Regions from separate parts of the Priestia sp. JV24 genome, predicted to be linked through region 3. Evidence: riboswitches for the same ligand, from Rfam matches in the RefSeq annotation. Region 3 holds a riboswitch; each other region holds the start of a gene.
What was found. Region 3 has a riboswitch for ZMP and ZTP ahead of OK414_RS03960 (APC family permease). Riboswitches for the same ligand answer to the same signal wherever they lie in the genome.
Positions count from the first base shown of each region.

Region 1: linked by a shared signal. The riboswitch ahead of OK414_RS12350 (phosphoglycerate dehydrogenase) and the one ahead of OK414_RS03960 (APC family permease) in region 3 are both predicted to bind ZMP and ZTP.
Region 2: linked by a shared signal. The riboswitch ahead of OK414_RS15135 (phosphoribosylaminoimidazolecarboxamide formyltransferase) and the one ahead of OK414_RS03960 (APC family permease) in region 3 are both predicted to bind ZMP and ZTP.

Region 1 is NZ_JAPCIN010000015.1:591,822-599,908, reverse strand. It holds gene OK414_RS12375 (GH25 family lysozyme) at 76-1,377, opposite strand; gene OK414_RS12370 (HD domain-containing protein) at 1,603-2,151, shown strand; tRNA gene OK414_RS12365 (tRNA-Ala) at 2,258-2,329, shown strand; gene OK414_RS12360 (hypothetical protein) at 2,447-2,596, opposite strand; gene OK414_RS12355 (hypothetical protein) at 3,452-3,913, opposite strand; gene OK414_RS12350 (phosphoglycerate dehydrogenase) at 4,037-5,236, opposite strand; ZMP/ZTP riboswitch at 5,405-5,483, opposite strand; gene htpG (molecular chaperone HtpG) at 5,694-7,571, shown strand; gene OK414_RS12340 (hypothetical protein) at 7,602-8,087, opposite strand, start outside.
Region 2 is NZ_JAPCIN010000020.1:27,108-35,194, reverse strand. It holds gene OK414_RS15140 (hypothetical protein) at 37-507, shown strand; ZMP/ZTP riboswitch at 1,035-1,113, shown strand; gene OK414_RS15135 (phosphoribosylaminoimidazolecarboxamide formyltransferase) at 1,163-2,329, shown strand; gene OK414_RS15130 (cysteine hydrolase family protein) at 2,460-3,038, opposite strand; gene OK414_RS15125 (cysteine hydrolase family protein) at 3,287-3,823, shown strand; gene OK414_RS29975 (UPF0715 family protein) at 3,954-4,334, opposite strand; gene OK414_RS15120 (hypothetical protein) at 4,356-4,670, opposite strand; gene OK414_RS15115 (IDEAL domain-containing protein) at 5,220-5,417, shown strand; gene OK414_RS15110 (spore germination protein) at 6,063-7,190, shown strand; partial or broken gene OK414_RS15105 (Ger(x)C family spore germination protein) at 7,174-8,087, shown strand, end outside.
Region 3 is NZ_JAPCIN010000010.1:209,989-218,075, reverse strand. It holds gene ppc (phosphoenolpyruvate carboxylase) at 1-1,490, opposite strand, end outside; gene OK414_RS03970 (acyl-CoA thioesterase) at 1,953-2,462, opposite strand; gene OK414_RS03965 (DUF5105 domain-containing protein) at 2,613-3,659, opposite strand; gene OK414_RS03960 (APC family permease) at 3,842-5,437, opposite strand; ZMP/ZTP riboswitch at 5,494-5,572, opposite strand; gene OK414_RS03955 (cupin domain-containing protein) at 5,957-6,556, shown strand; gene OK414_RS03950 (DUF3311 domain-containing protein) at 6,934-7,137, shown strand; gene OK414_RS03945 (sodium:solute symporter family protein) at 7,137-8,087, shown strand, end outside.

The DNA.
Region 1 (8,087 bases), on a different contig from region 3:
TAATTACTTAATTGATCTCTGCTATTCTTTTTTTACAAAATACCAAAATAAACCCCCGCTCTTCGGAGCGGGAGTTTATTGCTTGTAGTACCAGCCTTTTTTATCTAAAAACTGTTTAACTTTTACCAAATCCAGTCCAGCTGCTGTGAGTTCAGCTGACGGATTACCTATTGCATGTACGTGTAATTCACTGTCAATTCCTTCATTTTTTAAGAAAGCACGAAACTCTGTTTCCATGTCTTTACTTAATCCGCCTGTTTTAATTGTAATTGGGATAGGTTCTACGTCTTTCATTTGCACAAATCCGCCTGGAACAGCCCATGCTGCATTCGTATAGCCATATACGCTAAATACCGTGCCTTTTTTTATAGTTCTAAAATTCTCTGTTATATTCGCATATTTGTAGACTCCAATATCCTTCTTCGCTTTTACTTGAAAAGAATATTTATCTCCGAGTGAAGTAACCTTTGGTAACGATTCTTCTATAGGATTACTTACACCTTTAAGGAGTTCCATCATTTTAGCTAATGTTTTCTCATCAGCTTTTCCGGTTGACGTTAATCCATACTTTTCCTGAAGAGCTTTAACAGCTGCAACAGTTTCGCTGCCGTATTGACCATCGGTTCCTTGCTGGGAAAGTTCAAATCCTAATCTAATTAAGTTTTGCTGCAGTTCTTTTACAGCTAGTCCGCTATCACCTTGCTGCAATTGTGCTGATGGCTTATTATTTTCCACCACCGTCACGCCTGTATTAATACTATTAAAGAAATCCAGATTCATTTCATTGATATCAACATTGCCTTTAATCCCGTTTACTTTTCCTTGATCTGTATATTGAAACATAGACCATCTATCCCAAATCGCCGTATCACCTGGGTTAACAAATCCCTTAGAACGGTTACTTCCACTGTAACGAGCTATCCATAGCGGATATCTTGCCACAGCGCTTGTAAAATTGGATTTAATAAAACTATACCCCGTGTAAAGAATAGGCGTAATGCTTGTTTTCCTTTCAATATACTCCATCCATCTAACTGCAAAGGCTGTGACCTGCGCTTTTGTTTTCCCTTTATTTTCTTCCAAATCTAAGCAATGAGGCAAATCAACCTTCATGCTGCCTAATTTATTTAAAAAGAAATTAACTTCTGCAATGGGATCATTATCAGCATGAGCAAAGTGATAAAAGCCTACACGTAGACCTGCATTTTTTGCACCTATATAATTATCATATGATTTTTTATCTAAGAAGGTTGTACCTTCTGTTAATTTAATATACGCGCCTTTTACACCATCCGACGCCACTTTTGCCCAATCAATTGTTCCGTTGTGATGAGAAACATCAATGACCTTAATATTTTGACTATTACGGTTTTGCATTGCTATCACTCCTTCATACAAACTATGAATAAAAAAGGAAATGGCAACTGATACAGGCCTATTAAATAGATATTAGGCTTTATAAAAAAACTACAATAAGAAGGGATTTTGGTAGCCTTCCCTTATTATAAGAAATGAATTTTTGCAATTTTATAAAGTGAGGAAAGCTATATTCGTTTATACTAATAATATGAAGATATACTGAATAAAAAGTGGAGGAATATGATGTCTTTAATAAAAGAAGCACGTAGATATGCAGAACACGCTCATAGCGGCCAAATGCGCAAGCTGTCTGATACACCTTATATTGTTCATCCTATTAACGTAGGTAATATTTTAGAAAAAGCAGGTTTTAGTGAAGAAGTAATTGCAGCAGCTTATCTGCATGATGCTGTAGAAGATACAAGTGTAACACTCGAAGAAATTGTACAAAGATTTGGTTTAGAGGTAGCGGGGATTGTTGAAGCTCATACAGAAAACAAATCAAAAAGCTGGGAAGAACGTAAACAGCATACAATTCAAATTGTGAAAACTGGTTCTCTTGAAGTGAAATCTTTAATTGTAGCAGACAAATTAGACAATTTACGGTCTTTAAAAGAAAGCTACGATCAGCAAGGAGATACGATTTGGAATAGCTTTAAAAGAGGATTCGAAAAGCAGAAATGGTACTACGAATCCATCAGCAAATACGCTGCACAAGGATTGGAACCAAGCCAAATTCCAAGTTTTTTTTATACGTATAAACAAGAAGTAAATGATTTTTTTAAAAGTTAATATTCATATGAAGAAATTAGAAAACACTGAAAATAACTATTGCGAACGCGCGGCATACGTATTAAAATATAGTAGAGTCAACACGCAATAAAGGCTCTACATAATCGGGACTGTAGTTCAGTGGGAGAATACTTGTCTGGCAGACAAGGGGTCGTGGGTTCGAATCCCATCAGTTCCATAAAACCAGTCGTATCAAGAGTTTAAAACACTTTAAAACTCTGCAGGATGGAATGGTTGCAATACTATTTCATCTGACCTCTTCATGATTTCCATGAAGAGGTTTTTTATTTTCTTTTTACGATTGATCCTCATGATTTTTATGATTATTCTTTTCACTGCTCCTGCTGACAATTTCTCTAAGTTCACCCTCGTCGCCTTTTGCATTGATGATTTCAAAAAGCTGATTCAGCCCTTCACTTGTTTCATCATTTGGTTCTTTGCCCATTCTATCCCCTCCTTTTGCTTCTAGGATGCCCATTTTTTTCACATTGTTTCATGTAAAAAGCAATTCATCAATATTAATCGGCCGTAAAAGTATACCTTTACGACCCTTGTGCAATTACTGGTTATACGGATATACTCAATCAATTCTTTAAATTCCGCAGCATTTTATAGGGTTTCTAATACTCATCTATAATGAAATGATCATCACAAACTTCGTTAAAATCGTTCTCTTCGTGAAGATCTACTTCTTTATCTTTAGATATCTCGGTTTCTTGTGTAAATAGTTTAACAAGCTTTTTTAACATTGTTCCACCTCATATCTTTCATTAATACATTCAGTATGATTAATTTATATGAAGCCAGTATGAATTGAAACTTAAGATAATGTGAATGTAGACATTAACGTGAGATGTTAAGCATGCTTATCCCCTGGACAAAAAAGTTATTTCATTCTACAAAGAAGTGATTAGTATATCAGCTGTATGTGGCATTCGTTCTATAACAGTCGTCTTTGTTATTCGTTATTCGTTTTGCTATTGTACTAGGTAGCTTAGTTTTATGTATTATCGCTTTAATCCCTTAGTTATCAACATCCTTAAATACCATTCAAATGGCTTGTGTAGTTAGAATTATCCTTTTGCTTGCTTTGTTTTTCTTGAGTGATATCCACAATCAAACGAAAAAACGCAAGCTATAAAAAAAGAACTTTGTATGCTGCTGCAAAGTTCTTTTCATAAACACTTACTGTTTGTTAAGAACTGTATGAAATATGAAATAGCTCATACACTTCTTATACAATCGTTAAGACCGATGCTTTTTTAATACTTCTACTATCACTTCTTAAAGTAGTAATCACCTATTCTTTTGTAGTCATAGAATGAAGAATCCTTACCTTTTTTTCACAATATTCAACAATTTCATAACAGGCTGTGAGAATATCATGTCTAGACAGTTCTATTTCATCAAATACAAATTTTGAAAGCTGCTTCTGCAGAACCTCCAGCTTTTTGCTGTCTTCTTCATCGATCCATAGACCTTCCGTAATACACACATCTGCTAGTTCGTTAATAGATTGAGCCGTCCAGTTTAAGCCAGCTGAAGAAACAGTTTTTGTAAGTAAATCGTTTTTTATAGCTAGAATAACTTGACACACATGGGTATAGGCATCAACTTTCTTTTGGATAAATGCTTTGCGAAGCTCTTGTTTGTATTGCTCTTTCGACATCACTATAGCTACGACAGACGTAATGAATGTTCCTGCCAGCGCGATGAGCGACCCTATCAAAATTCCTATCAGTTCTCCTGTCAAAACGTTCACCTCTTTAAAGGTATTTCTATATGCTATGAGAATGAAGGAATTGATATGAGGTAAACACCATGTAAAAACAGCCCTAACTTTTCTAAGTTAGGGCTGTAACACTAAAATATGACGGGAACCAAATTAGATAATACGACTTGTAATAATTCCTTCAATTTGACCGATTTTTTCTTCTAGCTCAGGCACAATCTCGTCACTTACTTGATTGTCAATATCGATCATTGTATACGCATATTCACCGCGGCTTCTGTTCACCATATCTGCGATGTTTAAATTGTAGTTTGAGAATACTTGCGTAAGTTGTCCTACCATATTCGGCACGTTGTGATGGAAAGCAGCTACGCGTTTTTTCCCAGTGTAAGGAAGAGATGCATTCGGGAAGTTCACTGAGTTTTTAACGTTTCCTGTTTCTAAGAAATTTTTCACTTGACGTGCTGCCATTACCGCACAGTTTTCTTCTGATTCTTGAGTTGATGCCCCTAGATGAGGAATTGGCACAACATTTTTCATGTTCAAGACATTTTGATTTGGGAAATCTGTAATGTATCGTCCAACTTTTCCACTTTCAAGAGCAGCTTTCATATCTTCTTCGTTTACAAGCTCACCGCGTGAGAAGTTCAAAATATGAACATCCGGTTTCATGATGCTGAACGTTTCTTTATTGAAAACCCCTTTTGTATCGTCCGTTAATGGAACGTGAACCGTAATATAGTCAGATGCTGCAAATAGTTCTTCTAGAGACATTGCACGCTGTACGTTGCGAGACAAATTCCAAGCTGTATTAACAGAAATGAATGGATCAAAACCAATTACGTCCATATCTAAATCAAGCGCATCGTTTGCTACAAGAGCACCAATTGCACCTAAACCAATAACACCTAACGTTTTACCTTTGATTTCTTTTCCAACAAACTGTTTTTTACCTGCTTCAACTAATTTAGGAATTTGATCACCTTGGCCATCTAATTTTTTTGTCCATTCAACTCCAGCAAATAAGTTACGAGAAGAAGCCATAATTGTAGTTAAAACCATTTCTTTTACTGCGTTTGCATTAGCTCCTGGCGTATTAAATACAACGATACCTTGCTCCGTGCAAGCGTCCACCGGTATATTATTAACCCCTGCTCCAGCTCGTGCAATAGCTTTTAAATTTTGGTCAAATGCCATGCTGTGCATGTTAAAGCTACGCACGACAATCGCATCTGGATTTTCGCTGTCGTTGTCAATTTGATAACCTTCTTGATTAAAAACATTTAGACCTTTTTGTGCAATGTTGTTTAAAGTTTTGATTGTTTGTACTTTTTCTAATGTTAATGTGCTCATTTTGTACTCTCCTCTGATTATCATCGTAGTTTTACATGTTTTTACCTTTGGATAAAGGAACTTCATTTTTAATTTTTTAAAAAGTCTGGTTTTTTAGCCTACATATGTGATAACTTCTATATCCTCTCCCCCTAAACAGAAAGAGGTAAGAGATATGTATTAATCCCTTACCTCTGCCCAGGCGAACGGCTACGTCACTATATGCTTCCTCACGGTTATCCGCGTTTCGCCAGTCACATATAGTCTTTGAAATTAAGTATATTCTAGCAAACTCTTTCAGAACGTTCAACCTTTTTTTAAAAGTTTGCTTTTTTCAGTCTAATTTTTAATCTCTTTGATGAATCTCCTAATGTATTGACAAATACCCTAATACATGTTAAACAAGAAGAGTGATTAGCACTCTATCCACTCAAGTGCTAATTGTTTTATAAGCCCTATTTGGAAAGGAGAATTTCTTATGTCAAAAAAAGAATTCAAAGCTGAATCAAAGCGATTATTAGAGATGATGATTAATTCCATCTATTCTCAAAAAGAAGTATTTTTGAGAGAACTTCTATCAAATTCAAGTGATGCAATCGATAAAATTTATTACAAAGCTTTAACAGACGACTCCTTGCATTTTAACAAAGAAAGCTACTACATAAAAGTAACACCAGATAAAGCTGACCGTACCTTAACCATTACGGATACTGGAATTGGCATGACGCAAGAAGAGCTTGAAAGCAGCTTGGGCACAATTGCGAGAAGCGGCTCTCTTGCGTTTAAAAACGAAAATGAAACAAAGGACGGGCACACGATTATCGGCCAATTCGGCGTTGGGTTTTACGCAGCGTTTATGGTAGCAGATGTCGTAACAGTGATTAGTAAAGCTTTAGGCAGCGATAAAGCCTATAAATGGGAATCTACTGGTGCTGATGGTTATACAATCGAGCGGTGCGAAAAAGAAACGGTTGGAACTCAAATCATTTTAAAAATTAAAGAAAATACAGAAGATGAAACATATGATGAGTATCTAGAAGAATATCGTTTAAAAGAGATCATTAAAAAGTATTCAGACTTTATCCGCTACCCGATTAAAATGGACATAACGGAAAAACGTCCTAAAGAAGGTTCTGATAACGAGCTAGAAGATTATACAGAAGAACAAGTTATCAACAGTATGGTACCGATCTGGAAGAAAAATAAAAATGAATTGACTTCAGAAGACTATGAGCAGTTTTATTCAGAAAAACGCTATGGATTTGATAAACCGCTCACTCACCTTCATATTAACGTGGATGGAACGATTCGCTACAATGCTATTTTATTTATTCCAGAAAATAGTCCGTTTGATTACTACTCAAAAGAATTTGAAAAAGGACTTGAACTCTACTCAAACGGCGTCTTAATTATGAATAAATGTGCAGATCTTCTTCCGGATTACTTTAGCTTTGTAAAAGGTATGGTAGATTCTGAAGATTTATCTCTTAATATTTCACGTGAAATTTTGCAGCAAGACCGCCAGCTTCAGCTGATTGCCAAAAACATCGGCAAGAAAATCAAAAATGAATTAAAAAGCTTGCTTAAAAACGAACGTGAAAAGTACGAGAAGTTTTATGAATCATTTGGCCGCCAGCTGAAGTACGGCGTTTACAGTGATTTTGGCAGCAACAAAGACTTGTTAAAAGACCTGCTTTTATTCTATTCTTCTACAGAGAAAAAGCTCGTAACACTAGATGAGTATGTATCGCGCATGCCTGAGGATCAAAAGTATATCTATTATGCATCAGGTGAATCGTACGACCGAATTGAAAAACTTCCTCAAGCAGAATTGGTTGCAGATAAAGGATACGAAATTCTGTATTTCACAGAGGATATCGATGAATTTGCGATTAAAATGTTAATGACGTATGAAGAAAAAGAATTTAAATCTGTTTCAAGCAGTGACTTGGGGATTGAATCAGAAGAAGAACAGCTCAATGAGTCTGAGGAAAAAGAGAATAAAGAGCTATTTAACTATATGAAGAAAGCTTTGGCGGGAAAAGTAGGAGATGTGCGCGCGTCTAAACGTTTAAAAACACATCCCGTTTGCTTATCAGCTGATGGTGAAGTAACGATTGAAATGGAGAAAATTTTAAGTGCTATGCCTGACAATCAGCATGTAAAAGCAGAAAAAGTGCTAGAAATTAACGTAAATCACGATGTGTTCGCTTCTTTAAAAGAAGCACTTGAAAATGATAAAGCAAAATTAGACCTTTATACAAATCTATTATATAATCAGGCTCTTTTAATTGAAGGCTTATCTATTAGTGATCCCGTTGAATTCACAAATGATATTTGTAAAATCATGATATAAAAATCAGGCGCAGAATCACTCTGCGCCTGATTATATGTATAACATAATAAAATTAGTTATATAGTAAGAAGCAATAAAAATGGGTACCGGCAGTTCTTCTATTACTCTTATTGAGTGTTTGCCTTCTTTAAAATGAAAAAGGTCTGATTTAAACTCTGCGACTTTTTCTCTTTTTTGATTAAAAATACACGCTTCCTCTATGGCTTCATGACTGCTTAACATGTAGACGTTATTTAACCATCTAATTTCTTGTTCCCCTTCGTTTTTAATTATTCCTTTCCCTAATAGATACCCCACTGTTTTTCCATTTTCTTTTATCACCCACCGGTGTTTTTCCACGTGATCAATAAGCACCGTTCTTCCTTCCCATTGAACTTGTAAATGTACCTTTAAGCCGCAGGAGAAGATAGGAAACCAAGAAATAGAATCTAAAACTGGAAGTCCATCACGAGTTAAAAAATCAATACTTTTAGTCCACATATTTTTATGCGCTCTCTTAAGCTGTCCGACGTTTTC
Region 2 (8,087 bases), on a different contig from region 3:
GAGGATATCTTATTATATTTGTGGAGGATCTAGTCATTGAAATATAAATTAAACAAAAGTAAAATATTGAAAGCTGATGATATCTGGAATGCGGTTGTCGATTTGATGGGGGAATACAAATTTCCAACGGAAAACCAGGTTGCCAATAAAGTATATATAGTTTTTGATTATTATTCTGAACTTGAGAGTGGGGGACATGAAAAACTATTTGATTGGTCTTCATGGTATATAGATGAGATAGGTGTAGATAATTACTTTAGGGAATTGACGAGTATTCTTGAAGACATTAATGCTCATGATTATTCACTGATTGAGCAAGAATATGGTGAAAAGTTGTGGAACTTATATAAAGCTTTAGAAAATGACGAAATAGCAGAAGAAGATTTTTGCAATGTCCTAGAACAAGCTGATAATGAATATCTAAAGCTGGGCAGTAAATTGGGTGATTTGTTAGAGGTTTACTTTATGAAAATATTTACAGAGGTATTCGAACTTGTAGAGGATTAAATTTTAAATTTTTAAAGATAACAAATGTATAAAAGATACATTTGTTATACATCGATGTGGCTCGTCCTTTTAATAAAAAGACAGGTGTATCAATGATGTATAAAAAAAATACATAAATGAGAAAATGGAAAAGCTAACGAGTCTTTATGTATAAAGGACTCGTTTTTTATATGTGTACCGGAAGAGACATTATGTTAACTAACTTTGTGTAGAGTATACAGGTTGAAAAACGAAAAAACTACTGAACAGGAATCAGTAGTCTTCTCATGAAGCATGTTGTGAACTAAAGAAAGTAGTGAGGATTTCCAATTAGAAGCTTCGCAGCGTCTTAGGTAGTTTGTTCAAAGGTTTCAAGAGCTATGCAACCTTTACATAGCAACTTTGCAATAGGATATTGCATGAGTAGATTTGTCCCGAAAATACCTGTTATGTAAATTAGATTTATATATGATATATAATCAAAAAAGAAAAATTTGGATAAAGTTATTGTTAAAATGACTTTTATTATGTACAATTTTCTTATAAAACAGACTATGTGTTACTGGCGTAAACATGGAGAACCATGAGGAAGCACATAGATAACGGCCGTACGCCTGGGCAAAGTATTTGAACATGAGTTCAAATACTTTTTTTATTTAGAAAGGGGATTTTTTAAGTGAAAGAGATTGGTTTACGGTACGGAATGAATCCAAATCAAAGTAAAGCAAAAGTTTACAATGCAGAAAACACACCTATTAAAATCTTAAATGGAGAAGCGAGTTATATTAACTTTCTAGATGCATTAAATGCTTTTCAATTGGTTCGAGAGCTTCAACAGGCCACTGGTCAACCTGCAGCTACATCTTTTAAACATGTAAGTCCAGCAGGTGCAGCTGTGTATACTCCACTAAATGAGACACTTACTGAATCCTATTTTGTTGAAGGCTTAGATTTGTCTCCTTTAGCGATTGCTTATGCAAGAGCACGTGGGACAGATAGGATGTCTTCATTTGGAGATTGTGCTGTTTTTAGTGATGAAGTGGATATAACTGTAGCTACTCTCCTCAAAACAGAGGTTTCTGATATGATTGTTGCACCAAGCTACACTCAAGAAGCATTAGAGATTTTGAAACAGAAAAAGAAAGGAAAATATCTTATTTTAGAGATTGACCCAAACTATGTACCTGATCCAATTGAAAAAAGAACGGTATTTGGCATTACGCTAGAACAACAAAGAAATGATGTACAGATTGGGAAAGAAGTTTTTAATCATATTGTTACGACTCAATGTGATATCCCTGATCATGCAAAGAGAGACCTTCTTGTTGCTCTTATTACATTGAAATATACACAATCAAACTCTATTTGCTTCGCCTTAGATGGCCAAACAATTGGAATTGGTGCTGGACAACAGTCTCGTATTCATTGTACAAGGTTGGCAGCTGAAAAAGCTGATAACTGGTGGCTAAGGCAACATCCAAGGGTCCTTAACATGAAATTCAAAGAAGGCATTTCTCGTGTAGAAGTGAACAATGCAATTGATGGATGGCTGAATGATGATATTACTGAGGTAGAAAATGAACAATGGAAACAGTGTTTTGAAGAGGTCCCTGCTAGGCTAAGTAAGAGTGAAAAACAAGAATGGCTAAAAGGATTAAAAGGCGTTTCCTATGCATCTGATGCTTTTCTACCTTTCCGTGATAATATCGATCGTGCAGCTCAAACTGGCGTTAAGTATGTGGTTCAAACAGGAAATTCTTTACGAGATGAACAAGTTACACAGGCAGCAAATGAATATGGAATGATCATGGCGCATTCAGGCATACGTGTATTCCATCATTGAGGTATGAATTAAATATAATTAGCCCAAAAGAGCCAAGACCTTATAAGGGAACTGGCTCTTTTATGACCTTTTCAATAATTTGTGTGGGGTTAACTAACTCTGTATATCGTATATAGTTAAAACAAAAGTATTAAGCCTTTATTTCTTCGGCTAAATTTTGGAGTAATTCTTTTGTGGTTAAAACTGTAGCAAACTCATTGTCTAAAGTAGCTAGTGACACGTTATGTATTTGTTCAGCTGAATAATACGTATTGTCTGCCCCTTTTATTGCAAATGCAGCTGTTGCATCTGATACTAAGTACGTTTCGAATCCGAATTTACCACTCATTCGAGTAGTAGTTGAGACACAATGTGGAGTTGTTAACCCTACTATTACAACCTTTTCTATTTGGTTTTCTTTTAAATGTTTTTCCAGTCCAGTACCTATAAATGCACTATTTACTTTCTTTTTAAAGATTGGTTCATTTTCAGCTGGGACTGCAACATCTTTAAAATCTGAACTTGGTTTACTAGGATGAAAAATCGAATGGTCGTTATCGGATAAGTGCTGAATATGTATAATTGGGTATTTCTTTTCTCTCCATGTTTTTAAAAGGACTTGAACATTGTCTTCAGCATTGAGGTTATTTCTTATCCCCCACTTTTCATCTTCAAAAGCCCTTTGAATATCGATAATAATTAAAGCCGGATTGCTGAAATCTTTTCTCATATGTAATTCTCCTCCACTCTTTTATACATATTTTAACATTTATGTTAGATTGGTGAATTAAAAATAAGATTTTTATTTAAGTATATACACTTCCTAGAAGCAGTATTATATTGGTTATGGGTTCATATTATATACATTTCGAAGAAGGATAGATTTCGTAAGTTCGAGTTATATAATATAAGATTTTAATTTGATATAATATTATTTTGGATTTTTTACCACAAAAATCAATAGGGGGATACAATGAAATGAGTAAAAAAACAGCTTTGTTGCTTATCGATGTTCAAAACATCATGTTTTCTTATGAAGGTGGACCTTTATGGAATGAACAGCAAGTGCTTCAAAATATTACTTATCTAAGGGAAAAAGCGCACCAATCTAATGTACCAATTATCTATATCCAGCATACAGACCCTAGTTATAATAGTATGCTTAGTGAAGGAAAAGTCACATGGGAAATCCATCGTGATGTTAGCCCCTTACCAACAGACATAGTTATTCAAAAATCTTCTTGGGACGCATTTTATCAAACAACTCTACATAAAAAACTTCAGGAACTTGAAATTGGAAAATTAGTCATTGCAGGGATGCAAACTGAATTTTGTTTAGATACTACTTGTAGAAGAGCATATAGCTTAGGGTATAACGAGAATATCTTAGTAAAAGATGCTCATAGCACATTTGATACGGCTGTGCTTTCAGCTTCAAAAATAGTAGAACATCATAATAATATTCTAGGCGGCAGATTCGTTACATTAAAAGAAGTAAAGAAAATTATATTTTAATCTAATAAATAACTTTTCAAAGAAAAAAACAGCCTTTCAAAGGCTGTTTTTTGTTCCTGGAACGCACACTATGTAAACTAACCATGTATATGTATATACAACTTGAAAATAGGAAAAATACTTGTTTTTACTAACTAGGTTTTGAGACTAGAATAGTGTCCCAAAACCAATAAATGATTGATGTACTAACTATATAAATATAGACCTCATAGTTTTTTATAAATGAAGTCAGGTTATATGTTAAAGTATAAAAAATATAGTAAACAATAGAAGATATCAATAAATAGCACAGTAAACTTATTATACTGAATCTGGGTAACTTTTTAGTTAAAAGCAGGGATGTAGGTAGTCCAAAAACTGTATATAAAATGACGTAAACTACTGTGCTTATAATTATGCTAACTGGCAATGCAGGTGAAACAAGATCTTCCACTCCGTATTCAGTAATTAAATACAATAAAGATAAGCAAATTGAGGATAGCAATATAGTCAGTACATATTTTTTAATCATAAAAATTTACCTCTCGTTCTACTAACTCCCCATTTCCCCTTCTACATAACGGATTCCAAAAAATGTGTAATAGGTAACACGGTAATTTTTAACTGAATTTTGTTTTACTGAGTCCCATTGGTGTCCATTGGGTTTAACCTCATAACCTTGCACCATGAATTTATCCAGTGGTCTAAGTGACCATTGATGAAACTCTTTTTCAAGTTGTTTCACTTGCTTTTTCTTTTCTGGCGAACTCAAAGAACTTGCTTCATTACTTGTTATTCTAGGTATACCAACAGCTAGAGAAATAATAACCACAATAAGGATTCCCCAACTCCAAAAAAGCTTTTTCATATTGGATATTTCTCCCTTTTTTGTTCTTATTATATTATATCTATTCATATAACACTAATTGATTATGGGGAGTGAACAAGGAACTATTCTGTAATTCTTTTTTTGTTCCTGAAATGATGATTATGTAAATTACAACTGTATTTTTTATAGACCTGATATTCCAAACGCAATAGCAATAAATAAAAATAGTACAATTGCTATTGTAACAACGGTTAGTACGATTTTTTTCCATGCATTTTTAGGACTTAAAAATGCAAAAATTAATGTCAAAGCTAATCCAATCAATAACCATGTATTAATAGTTGTGGATGAGTAATTATTATTTGTTGTCGCTAAGTATAGATAATAAAACATTAATCTTCATAATTTAATTTTTATCTTTTTTCGGCTAATTGAAGACATATGAAAAATATCTAAAAAGAATATAGGAGGGTAATTACGCATATTACATATTATTCTATATCTCACTTCATCTATCAACCTTGCATAAAAAGAGTTCAAAAGGGAATACTGTTTGCAAAAGAGAAAAGATAAAGGGGTTGACGTTTTATGGAAAATAATGTACTTAACGGAATGGATCGGGTTGATCCAAATTTACGTGATGAAATGTTGGCTGAATTGTTTTTGGATCAAATGATGAATGACTTTAAAAGAAGTAAAATCCTCGAGGAAATTGATCATTCCTTAAAGAATAAAGATAAAGAAACTTTTTTACGTTTAACAAAGAAATTAAAATCTGTATCTTAATAAAAACAATATAATATAGAAGACACTCGTCAAAAGAAGCCTTTGCTCAACAAGAGCAAAGGCTTCTTTTCATAAATTTTTCCTATATTCAAATCGGATTAAGTTCCCTTTGTATAAGAAATAAACTGAAGAATAATACTACCTGGTAAATAAAAGAATTTCCCATGGAGTAAATAACGATATTTTAAGGGTGTTTGTGTCTAGATCCTCCTTAATATAAAGATAAATAGGGTGATTAGTATGGAGAAATCAATGGTTTCCTATCTTCCAGAGTGGCAAGTTTTTATGCAAGCGTTAATGGCATTTTTCATCCTATATATAATCTGCAGATTGTTTAATTGGACTCGTACTTCAGAGGAAGAGTGGTGAAAATGAAAACAAACAGGAATCTGTATCTAAAAATTCAGCTAATCCATTTACACGTGATTTCAATTCAAATGTAAAGGAAGTTAGAAAAGAAATTGGTCATAACTCTGAAGTTCATTTTAGGGAGTTTATTATAGGACGTACCGGCATTCGAGCATGTATTGTCTTCGTTGAAGGGCCATCAGATAAAGATCTTATTGATAAACATATTTTGTCATCATTGATGGCTGATTTTTCAGCAGAATCCTAATTGAAACAGCCTTACGAAAAGGGTAGCTTATGATGAAAGGAAGTGAACTGTGGGTAATGATCAATTCAAACGATCGTATTACGACACCTCAAGCAACTGTAGTTGTTATCAATTTTATACTTGGAACAGGAATTCTTACCTTGCCCCGGACAGTTGCGGAACAAGTAAAAACACCAGATGTTTGGTTAAGTGTTATTTTAGGCGGAATAATTGCCATGATAGCAGGAGTAATTATGGTGAAATTAAGTCAACGCTTCCCTGAAAAAACCTTTTATCAATACAGCCAAGAAATTGTAGGGAAATGGATGGGCAAGTTATTTAGTTTCTTCATAATAGGTTATTTTTTAGTACTTGGTGGGTTTCATGCCCGTTCATTGGCAGAAGTAACAGGATATCTATTGTTGGAAGGAACCCCTAAATGGGCTATTATTATGCCCTTTATGTGGGCAAGTCTCTACCTAATCAGAGGGGGGATAAATCCAATCGCTCGTCTATTTGAGATTATATTACCTATTACGGTTATTCTTTTTTTACTTGTTGCCTTTATGAGTATCAAAATATTTGAAGTAGACAATCTGCGCCCGGTACTAGGTTTAGGTATCACACCGGTGCTAAAAGGCATAAAAACAACTGCTCTTGCATTCACGGGTCCTGAAATCATGCTTTTAATATTGGCATTCATGAAAGAACCAAACAAAGCAGTAAAAGCTGTACTGATTGGTACTGCGATTCCTTTACTTCTTTATGTTATTACCGTCGTGATGGTTATCGGAGCGTTCTCAGTAGATGGAGTGGTTACGAGAACGTGGCCTACGCTTGATTTAATAAGAAGTTATGAATTAACTGGGTTAATATTTGAACGCTTTGATTCTCTGTTGCTGGTGGTATGGATTATGCAAATGTTTACTTCTTTTACTGTTAACCATTACGCTGCTTCATTAGGACTATCTCAACTTTTCCAAAAGAACATTCATCCATTTATGTATGGCGTGCTTCCCGTTATTTATCTTATTTCCATGATCCCCAAAAACATCAATGATGTATTTAAAGTAGGGGATATGGTTGGCAACGCTGCCTTAGTTTTATTTGGCTTTTTGCCGCTGCTGCTTCTCATTATTTCAAAAGTAAAGGGGAGAAAGTATGAAACAAACCTTTAATCACGTACAGTTCTTATTGGTTTTTCTCTCTGTTTTTTTGCTCGTTCCTCTGACGGGCTGCTGGAGTAGTCATGAAATTGAAGAAAGAAGTTTAGGGGTAGGTGTGGCGCTCGATAAGGGGAAGGAGTCCATGATTGAAAAAGAATTTGAGGAACAAGGAGGGGGATATGCGAGAAAGAACCTGATTACGTCAACCTATCAACTTATCACCCCACAAGTGGCAAGTTCAACCACTAAACAAGGAGGTCCTCAACAGAAATCTTATGTGAATGTGTCTGAAACAGGAGATTCTGCTTTTCAAATGCTTCGTGAATTATCTTTAAGAAGTGATACTCCTTAACTAGTCCCCATATGAAAGTGATGGTTATCGGTGAGGCCCTTGCACGATCGTATAGTTTGGAACAATTAGTGGATCAAAGTCTTCGGGACAATGATTTTAGACCAAGTTGTCTGATGTTTATTAGTAAAGGAAGAGCAAGCGACACACTCGAATCAAAAACAGCAGGAGAGATCCCAGCATTTCGTTTGTCTGCAATGGTAGAAAACCCCTATCGAACAACGAGAATTTTACCTCCTATGCCGCTTATTAAACTGGAGAGCAAGATCCAATCACGGTCTAGTTTTCTGTTGCAAAATATAGTATCAGCAAATGGAGAAATCAAATTTGCGGGTGCTGCCATAATTAAAGGGAAAACAAACAAAATGATTGGTTTTTTGAATGAAGAAGAACTAGATGGTCTGACTTGGATCACAGGAAAAGGGAAAGGCGGTCTAGTGAAAAGCTTTAATGAAAAGACTGGTCAGCTGATTGTATACGAAATAGAATCTATGAAAAGCCATATTGAACCTCATGTTAAAGGAAATAGCATTTCCTTCAATGTGCATATTGAAGCCGAG
Region 3 (8,087 bases):
ATACTGATTAAGTAGACTTCAATAGATCTTTCTCCAAATTCTTTATGTGCTCGATGTATCATGTTAAATACTTCAATTACTTGCTGCGTTTCTTTAGAGTAATTCTCTACAAACGATATCACAGGTCTTGGGTCTTGAAGAACTTTCCCTAGCAGCTCGACTTTTTTCTCTTCCGTTAACGCTGAATAATCTTCAGCTAAAGAAACAGCATGGAAAATTTCTTTGATTGCCGCTTCATGTTCCCCGCTGTGATTACGGATATCAAGCGTTGCTAAATGAAAACCAAACAGCTCAACTTGGCGAATTAATTTACATAAGCTTTTTAACTGATAATCCTGAGGCTGGTGCTTTTGCAGGCTATCTTTGATTAGAAATAAATCATGTAGAAGTTCTTCCGACCTTTGATAACCTGCTTCCGATTCTCCAACTAAATTTAATTTATGAAGCATAATCGTAAGCTTGCAGCGATATACTTCGTGTTTGATTCTCCATCGCTTTTTCTCAGGCAGCAGCGATATTTCTTGATTAATAGAATCAAGAAGATTATCTGAAACTGCGACTCTTTTTGTAGACTGACTTAACCTTTGTCTCAATTGAGTAAGTGACTCTTTATATTTACGAATAGCTAACTTCCTTTGTTTGACAAGCGTTTGCCACGTTACTTTAGGAGTTACGTTTGGATTTCCATCTCGGTCTCCGCCAATCCATGAACCAAATCGAAGAATATTAGGCACCTTCCAATTTTCTTCGGGGTAATTCTCCTGCAATGAATTTTCCAACTCCTGATGAAGTTGAGGAAGCACTTCAAATAACGTTTCATCAAAATAATATAATCCATTGGATACTTCATCCATTACCGTCGGCTTGCGATCTCGCAGTTCATTTGTTTGCCATAAAATCAATACTTCGCTAAACAGTCTTTCTTCAATTTCCGTACGTTCACGTTTTGTTAACGTTGGATTATCCAAGTTTTTTAGAAGCTCAGCCATTCGTTTATGAATATCAAGGACACTTCGTCTAGTGGCTTCTGTTGGATGAGCAGTGATGATGAGCTCTAGGGATAGAGTTTGAAGCAAGTTAGCAATTACGTCTGGCGCCACGCCATTATTTTTAAGCGAAACAACGGCACTTTCCAATGAGCCCGGCTGCATAATAGAATCTTCTTGCTGCTGATATTCGCGTCTGCGACGAATTCGATGATTTTGCTCTGCAATATTAACTAAATGAAAATAAACTGCAAACGCCCGAATAACCTGCTCGCGCATCGGCTGTTCAAGAGTAACGATTTCATTTTTTATTTCTTTATAGATAACTTCATCTTTGTTTTCTCTAAGTGATTTTGCTACTTCACGTATTTTTTCTACTTTGCTGAGCAGTTCTGCTCCACCTTGGTGAACCAGAACTTTCCCTAACAATTGACCGAGAAACTTAACATCACGGCGCAGGGCAGTGCTGCTGTTTTGTCTTTCTGCTGCTTCTACTGTTACCATTAGACACGACACCTTTCTTCATAAATATTGTACTTTTTAAACTTTTTAGAAAATTATATTAAATTCATATTACCATGAACGAAAATAAATTTCATATAATTTTATTTCCTCCTCTCGTTCAGGAGAGGAGATTCATCAAATATAAAAGAGAGGTTAAGACATAACTAAATGAATCCAATCTAAAGACGAACAAATGGGATACATAAGCTGAACCGCTTGTGACACCGCAGTTGATTACTGTGCAAGACTTTGCTTTCCGCTGGCCGCCGATGAGCCTCCTCGTCTCTTTCCCTTTTCCCCCTTAGTCTTCCTCTTGCCCTCCAATCAACTGCTAGAAGGAACGAAACAGATGAAACCTACGTTCACCATAACAAAAAAAAACGAACCACTAATCAAACATGTTGATCACTGGTTCGTTTTTCATTTGAGCTAAAATACTTTTGTCTCGGCCTCTCTTTTATGCTACCAAGGTTGTCCTAAATCCAATACTGAGGCTAGTTCATTGCTTTTTTTACGCACTTGTTTACGCGTGGCAGCGCGATCTGCCCCCGTTTGAAACAGGTATTTTTCTTCTTCTGTTTCTGGAATAAGCTCCGGTACTGCACGGGGCTTTCCATCATCATCCATTGCCACAAAAGTTAAAAATGATGTGGCTGCAATTTGACGCTCCCCGGTTTTTAAATTTTCTTTAATCACTTTCACAAACACTTCCATGGATGAGCGACCTGTCCATGATACGTATGACTCCAAACATACAGAATCCTGAGGCGTAATAGGGTGCAGAAAATGAATAGAGTCTGCTGAAGCTGTTACACACTCTGTACGACTGTGACGATAAGCTGAAATGGACGCAATCATATCAATATCACTCATTAACTTTCCGCCAAATAACGTATTGTGATTATTAATATCATTAGGAAAAATGCGGCTCGTTCGAACGGCCTTTGTATCTTTACAATAATTTGCTTTCATTAGTAAGAACCTCCATTGATGCCTATCATAATAAGAATAAAAGAATGAATGAACCTATACTAGCATATTTTGATAAATTTAGCTTTACAAAAACTCGTTGATTTATTTACAGAAAACAAAAAAGAGAAGAAAAATTCTTCTCTTTTTTGTCTACCGAATATAGCTTGATCCAAACGTTTTACCTAACGAATCACTGTATAGGTCACTTGACTTTACAGTCCATTTCCCATCTTCTTTCACCATAAAAATTCGTAGGGGACGACTTCCTTCTTTCGTTTCTAATTCATTTACAATATCTTTGAATTTAGAAGCCGCAAACTCTTCAGAGTGTTCTGTATCGTAATCTTTCGTTTCATCTGTATATGCTCGCTTAAGCTGCGATACGTATGAATATAAGTCTGATAAATTAAGAGTAGTGTACTCCACTTCTACTACGGCTTTATTATTTGCATTCGCAATCACATTTGTTTTCACGCTTGCTTTTTCTTTTAAAACATCTTTATACATGTTAAAAAAATCTTTTTTTGCTTTGTCGGTTAAACTGTTAGAAAACGCACCTTTTAATTCCTCATTAAACGCTTTTTTCTGTTCTTCTATGACAGCTGTTTTGTCTGCTGTTACATATTTATCATAGTCTACGTTTTCTTTGTTTAAGTAAAGGACTTCTGTATAAGCTTGCAGAGCTTTTTCTGGATCTTGCAGTTTATTATAGCTTTTCGCGTATTTTTTCGTATCCAGTGTTAATGTCACTTCGTCAATTTCTTCATCATAATCAGATGATTTTGGCTGAAGCCCAATTTTGTACTTTTTATCTTTTTTGACTTCAAAGACAAACGTTAATTTTTTTTGTTTTCCAGCGCCAATCTTGTCAGATGCACTGCTTTCTAGTCCAAGCTCACGACTGTTCACTCCCGTTTTTGGAGACAGCTGTTCATCTCCTTCGTATAAATACACACCGTCGTAATCCGATAAAGATATACTGTTTTTGGAGACATTTTTCACTTTTAAATCAACTTTCAACAGCCCTTTTTCTTCACTTGTAGCTCCTTCATCACTATCTACTAAAATGTAAGAAGCGCTGTCAATGGATGCTTCAATCGCCTTATTTTTAGCCGACGTGGATCCTCCCGTTTCCTTAGAATTGTTGCAAGCCGCTAATACTAGCGTAAGTACAAAAGCTAAAGCCAAAACATTCATTTTTTTCACAGCTGCCTAATCCCCTTTATTTTGTTTTTTTAGAACTTTATCCCAAATAAAGGTTCCCTCTGTATAAATACTTAAACCTTAAAATCTATATTTTTTACAATATTTTGATAAAAACTAAGTCTAAATTCTCCACTCCTCTAAATAAAAAAACACGAGCACGGGCTCGTGTTTTTTTATTTAGATTTAAAATTTTCTTGATTGATTTGTTCAGCTTCTTTCATATATCGGTTAGATTTGCCACTTTTAATTCCCCAGTAATAAAAAGCTAATGATACGCAAGCAATCACTAGCATATCCCATCCGAAAGGCAAAATATTTTTGCCTCCGAATTTTTCGCTTCCTATGTAGGAAATAAAAATCATGCACGCTAAATAGATAAGCATCCAAGCCCCGGTTAAAAATTCTTTTTTAAAGCCCACCCATTTATTTTTCGCTTGGTAATAAAAATAAACAGGCAGGCCAATTGCCATAATAAAGATCACTTCACCTGTAAGTGGCCACCTTGCCCAGTAAAGCGTCAAGGAAGCAAAAACGAAGCCGCATGGCGCAATAACTGATGCCCCTTTTAAATAAAATGGACGGTAAAAGTGTGAAGCCGTTTTTCTTAATGTTATAAGCGCTACAGGACCCATAATATAAGAGATAAGCGTCGCTACTGAGATCACTTCTGCTAAGACACCCCATCCTCTAAATAAAAAGAGAAACAAGAAGCAAGCTGCTAAATTTAGCCACATAGCTGGGCGCGGGACATTGTAAAGTGGATGAAGAGTACCAAATATCTTTGGCAAGTATCCATTTTGCTGCATCCCGTATAACATTCTAGAAGTAGTTGCCGTATATGTAGCACCTGTGCCGGAAGGAGAAACAAATGCGTCTGCGTATAACACAATTGTTAGCCAGTTAATTCCAAGCGCAATCGCTAAATCAGCAAAAGGAGAATTAAAATTCAAATGATTCCATCCATCAGCAATTGATGACGGACTTACTGCTCCGATAAAGACAATTTGCAATATAATGTATACAATTCCTGCAATAAAAATTGAACCAATTACAGCTATCGGAATCGATTTATTAGGTGATTTTGCTTCTCCTGCCATATTTACAGGACTTTGAAACCCATTAAATGCAAACACAATACCTGATGTTGCCACTGCCGTTAAAACACTGGCCCACCCATAAGGGGCAACCCCATGCTCACTTGAAAAGTTTCCACTATGAAAACCAGCAAAAAATAAAGCCCCTGCCGTTAAACCAGGAATAATTAATTTAACAACCGTAATAAATGAGTTTGCTTTAGCAAAGAGATTTACCGTCCAATAGTTCACAAAAAAGTAAACGAATAATAACAAAGACGCAACTGCCAACCCCTTGGATGTTAAAATTCCATTGTCTACCAATTCGTGAGTCCAGCGAGCCCACTTCCACGGCCAAGTACTCATATATTGCACAGATGCAATAGCCTCCACTGTTATCGTTGAAGCGATTGAAATCCAGTTAGCCCAAGCAGCCAAAAAACCAATAAATGATCCGTGTGAATACTGAGGATATTTAACCATCCCCCCTGCTTGTGGAAACATCGCGCCCAGCTCAGCATATGATAGGGCAATGGTCAAAATAACCACCATTCCAATAACCCATGAAAAAATAGCCGCGGGTCCCGCAATTTGAGCTGCTTTCCATGCTCCAAACAGCCACCCTGAACCGATAATCGAACCTATGCCTGTCATGGTTAAAGCAAATGTTCCCATCTTCCTTTGCATATTGCTCATCCAAATCTACTCCTCTTCCCTAGGAAAATAAAAAAAACACTTGCGGAATTTTCTCAAGTGTTTGCCCAGGCGCGCGGCTTATACGCTATATGCTCCCCCATGGTCATCCATGTTGCGCCAGTCACATATAGGAATATATTTTTTATCAGTATATAACATTCATTACTATTACTCAATATACAAAATGTTTACATTACTTTTCTAAAAATAATAAATTATTCGTAAAATTACGAATTAACCTTCTGAAAATCTCTTTTTAATTATAAAAATAACTAAAATCCTAACTTTTCTTGTTGTTTGATTCTTTTACTTCACAAGCAGATTATCTTCTGAAAATTATACTAATATATAATATTCATTTACATAATAAGAATTAACAGCTATATATCCATAGAATTCTTGCACTAGACTCTTTACTTATATACAATATGAAGAAAAGATACTAAAGTGAACTGCCCACCACTTAGCTACGCTTGAAGTGGGAGACTCCTTTTAGGAAAACGTTAAAACCTACATATCATGCACTTCGCAACAAATGAAGTACTTCGAGCAAACTTCTCTGTTTATGCAAGCACAAAACAGGGAAAATTACGAAAAAAGATTGTTAGAGGGATGCTTATGAATTATGCAAATGTAAAAGTTCTTTATTTTGATGACGACGGAACCATTCCAAATCACCCTCGTCTTCCAGTTTTGTTGTATGAACACGTATTTATTAGTAAGAAAGAGAAAGTGGAGAGCATTTTCAATTCTCACAACTGGAAAAACAGCTGGGTAGGCGGTATACATGATTTTCACCATTACCACAGCAATTCCCATGAAGCACTAGGTGTAATTAGCGGATCTGCACGTTTAAAACTAGGTGGACATATGGGAGAAAATATCGTGGTGCATGCTGGTGATGTGCTCGTACTTCCTGCAGGAACAGGGCATATGCGTCTGCAGTCAACTGCTGATTTTAAAGTGGTTGGAGCTTATCCAGAGGGCATGGATTACAATTTACGAACAGGAAAACAAACTGATCGCCCTCACGTATTTGATGAAATTGCACAAGTACCTATTCCTACAACAGATCCTGTTTATGGCGACAAAGGACCATTGACAGAGTGGTGGAACTAGACAAGCACTTATTGTCTAGTTTTTTTATTTGCTCTGTTTTATTCTTTCCATGAATCTCTATTTGAACATACAAATTCTTTTCTTATGATGCAATAGCAATATACTTTATCTCGGCGAAATAAAAAAAACTTCCCGGTCAAAACTAAATTTCTTCTTTTCCGTTCTCTTTTTACTTCAAGAACAACTTCGCTTAGATTATTCCCCTTTTTTTCTTTCATAATTATTTCAAATATACTCTCATCACAAGCTCTTTTTTGTTTTTCTAAAAAAATTTCCATATATTATAACGAAATTTTCAAAAAACTTATTGCTTTACCATGTCAGACTTGCTATCATAGTGAACATTGTTAGATAAATTTTTAGTAGGAGGAGTAAAATTGAATAGAAAATTCATAATTTTTATTTTATTCATCATTCCATTTATTGCTCAATTCGCTTTTTTACCTTTTGTAAATAACATTCATCCAATTATTTTTGGATTACCTCTTTTGCATTTATGGTTATTTTTATGGGTCTTCTTAACGCCTGTGTGTACATTTATCATTTATCGTTTACAAAAATCTTGGGGGGACATTGAATAATGCAAGGAAATTTAACCGCACTTTTAATCACATCAGCAATTGTTCTTGTCGTTATCGCAATTGGCTTTATAGCGGGACGTGACAAATCATCTAGAAGCTCAGTTGAAGAGTGGGCTGTAGGGGGAAGACGTTTTGGAAGCCTGCTCGTCTGGCTTTTAGTAGGAGCAGATTTATATACTGCTTATACATTCCTAGGTCTTACAAGTACAGCTTATCAGGGGGGAAGCATCGCATTTTTTGCTATTCCTTACTCTGTTTTAGCCTTTTTAATTTCATACTTTTTTCTTCCAAAGCTTTGGACTGTTGCTAAAAAGCACAAACTTACTACGCTTGCTGATTATGCCAGAGAACGTTTTAGCAGTAAATTTCTCTCCTCTTTAATTGCTATAGTAGGTGTATTGATGCTCATTCCATATATTGATCTTCAGCTTAGCGGTATTCAAGATACTCTTCGCGTTGCAGGAACTGGCTACATTAACGTAAAAGCAGTCGTTATTCTTTCATTCTTTCTTGTGGCTCTTTATACCTTTTTCAGCGGAATTAAAGGTCCCACATATACGGCAATTATTAAAGATATTTTAGTATGGGCGATTATGTTATTTATGGTTGTTTCTCTGCCAATTGTGCATTTTGGAAGCTGGGGCAACATGATCGACAATGTTGCAAAGGATGCACCTCAGCTATTAACGATCCCAACACAAGGACCTAAAGGCATTCCATGGTTTATTACAGCATCACTCGTATCTGCTTTAGCTTTATTCATGTGGGCCCACGCTGCTACAGGTGTTTTCACTGCTAAAAGTGCAGATTCGCTTCGTAAAAATGCTATTTTCTTACCGCTTTACAATATTGTTTTAATTCTAGTCATCTTCTTAGGATTTATTGCTTATCAAGTATTACCTCAAGATACGACGGATCCTAGATTAGCATTATTAACCTTAATTCAATAT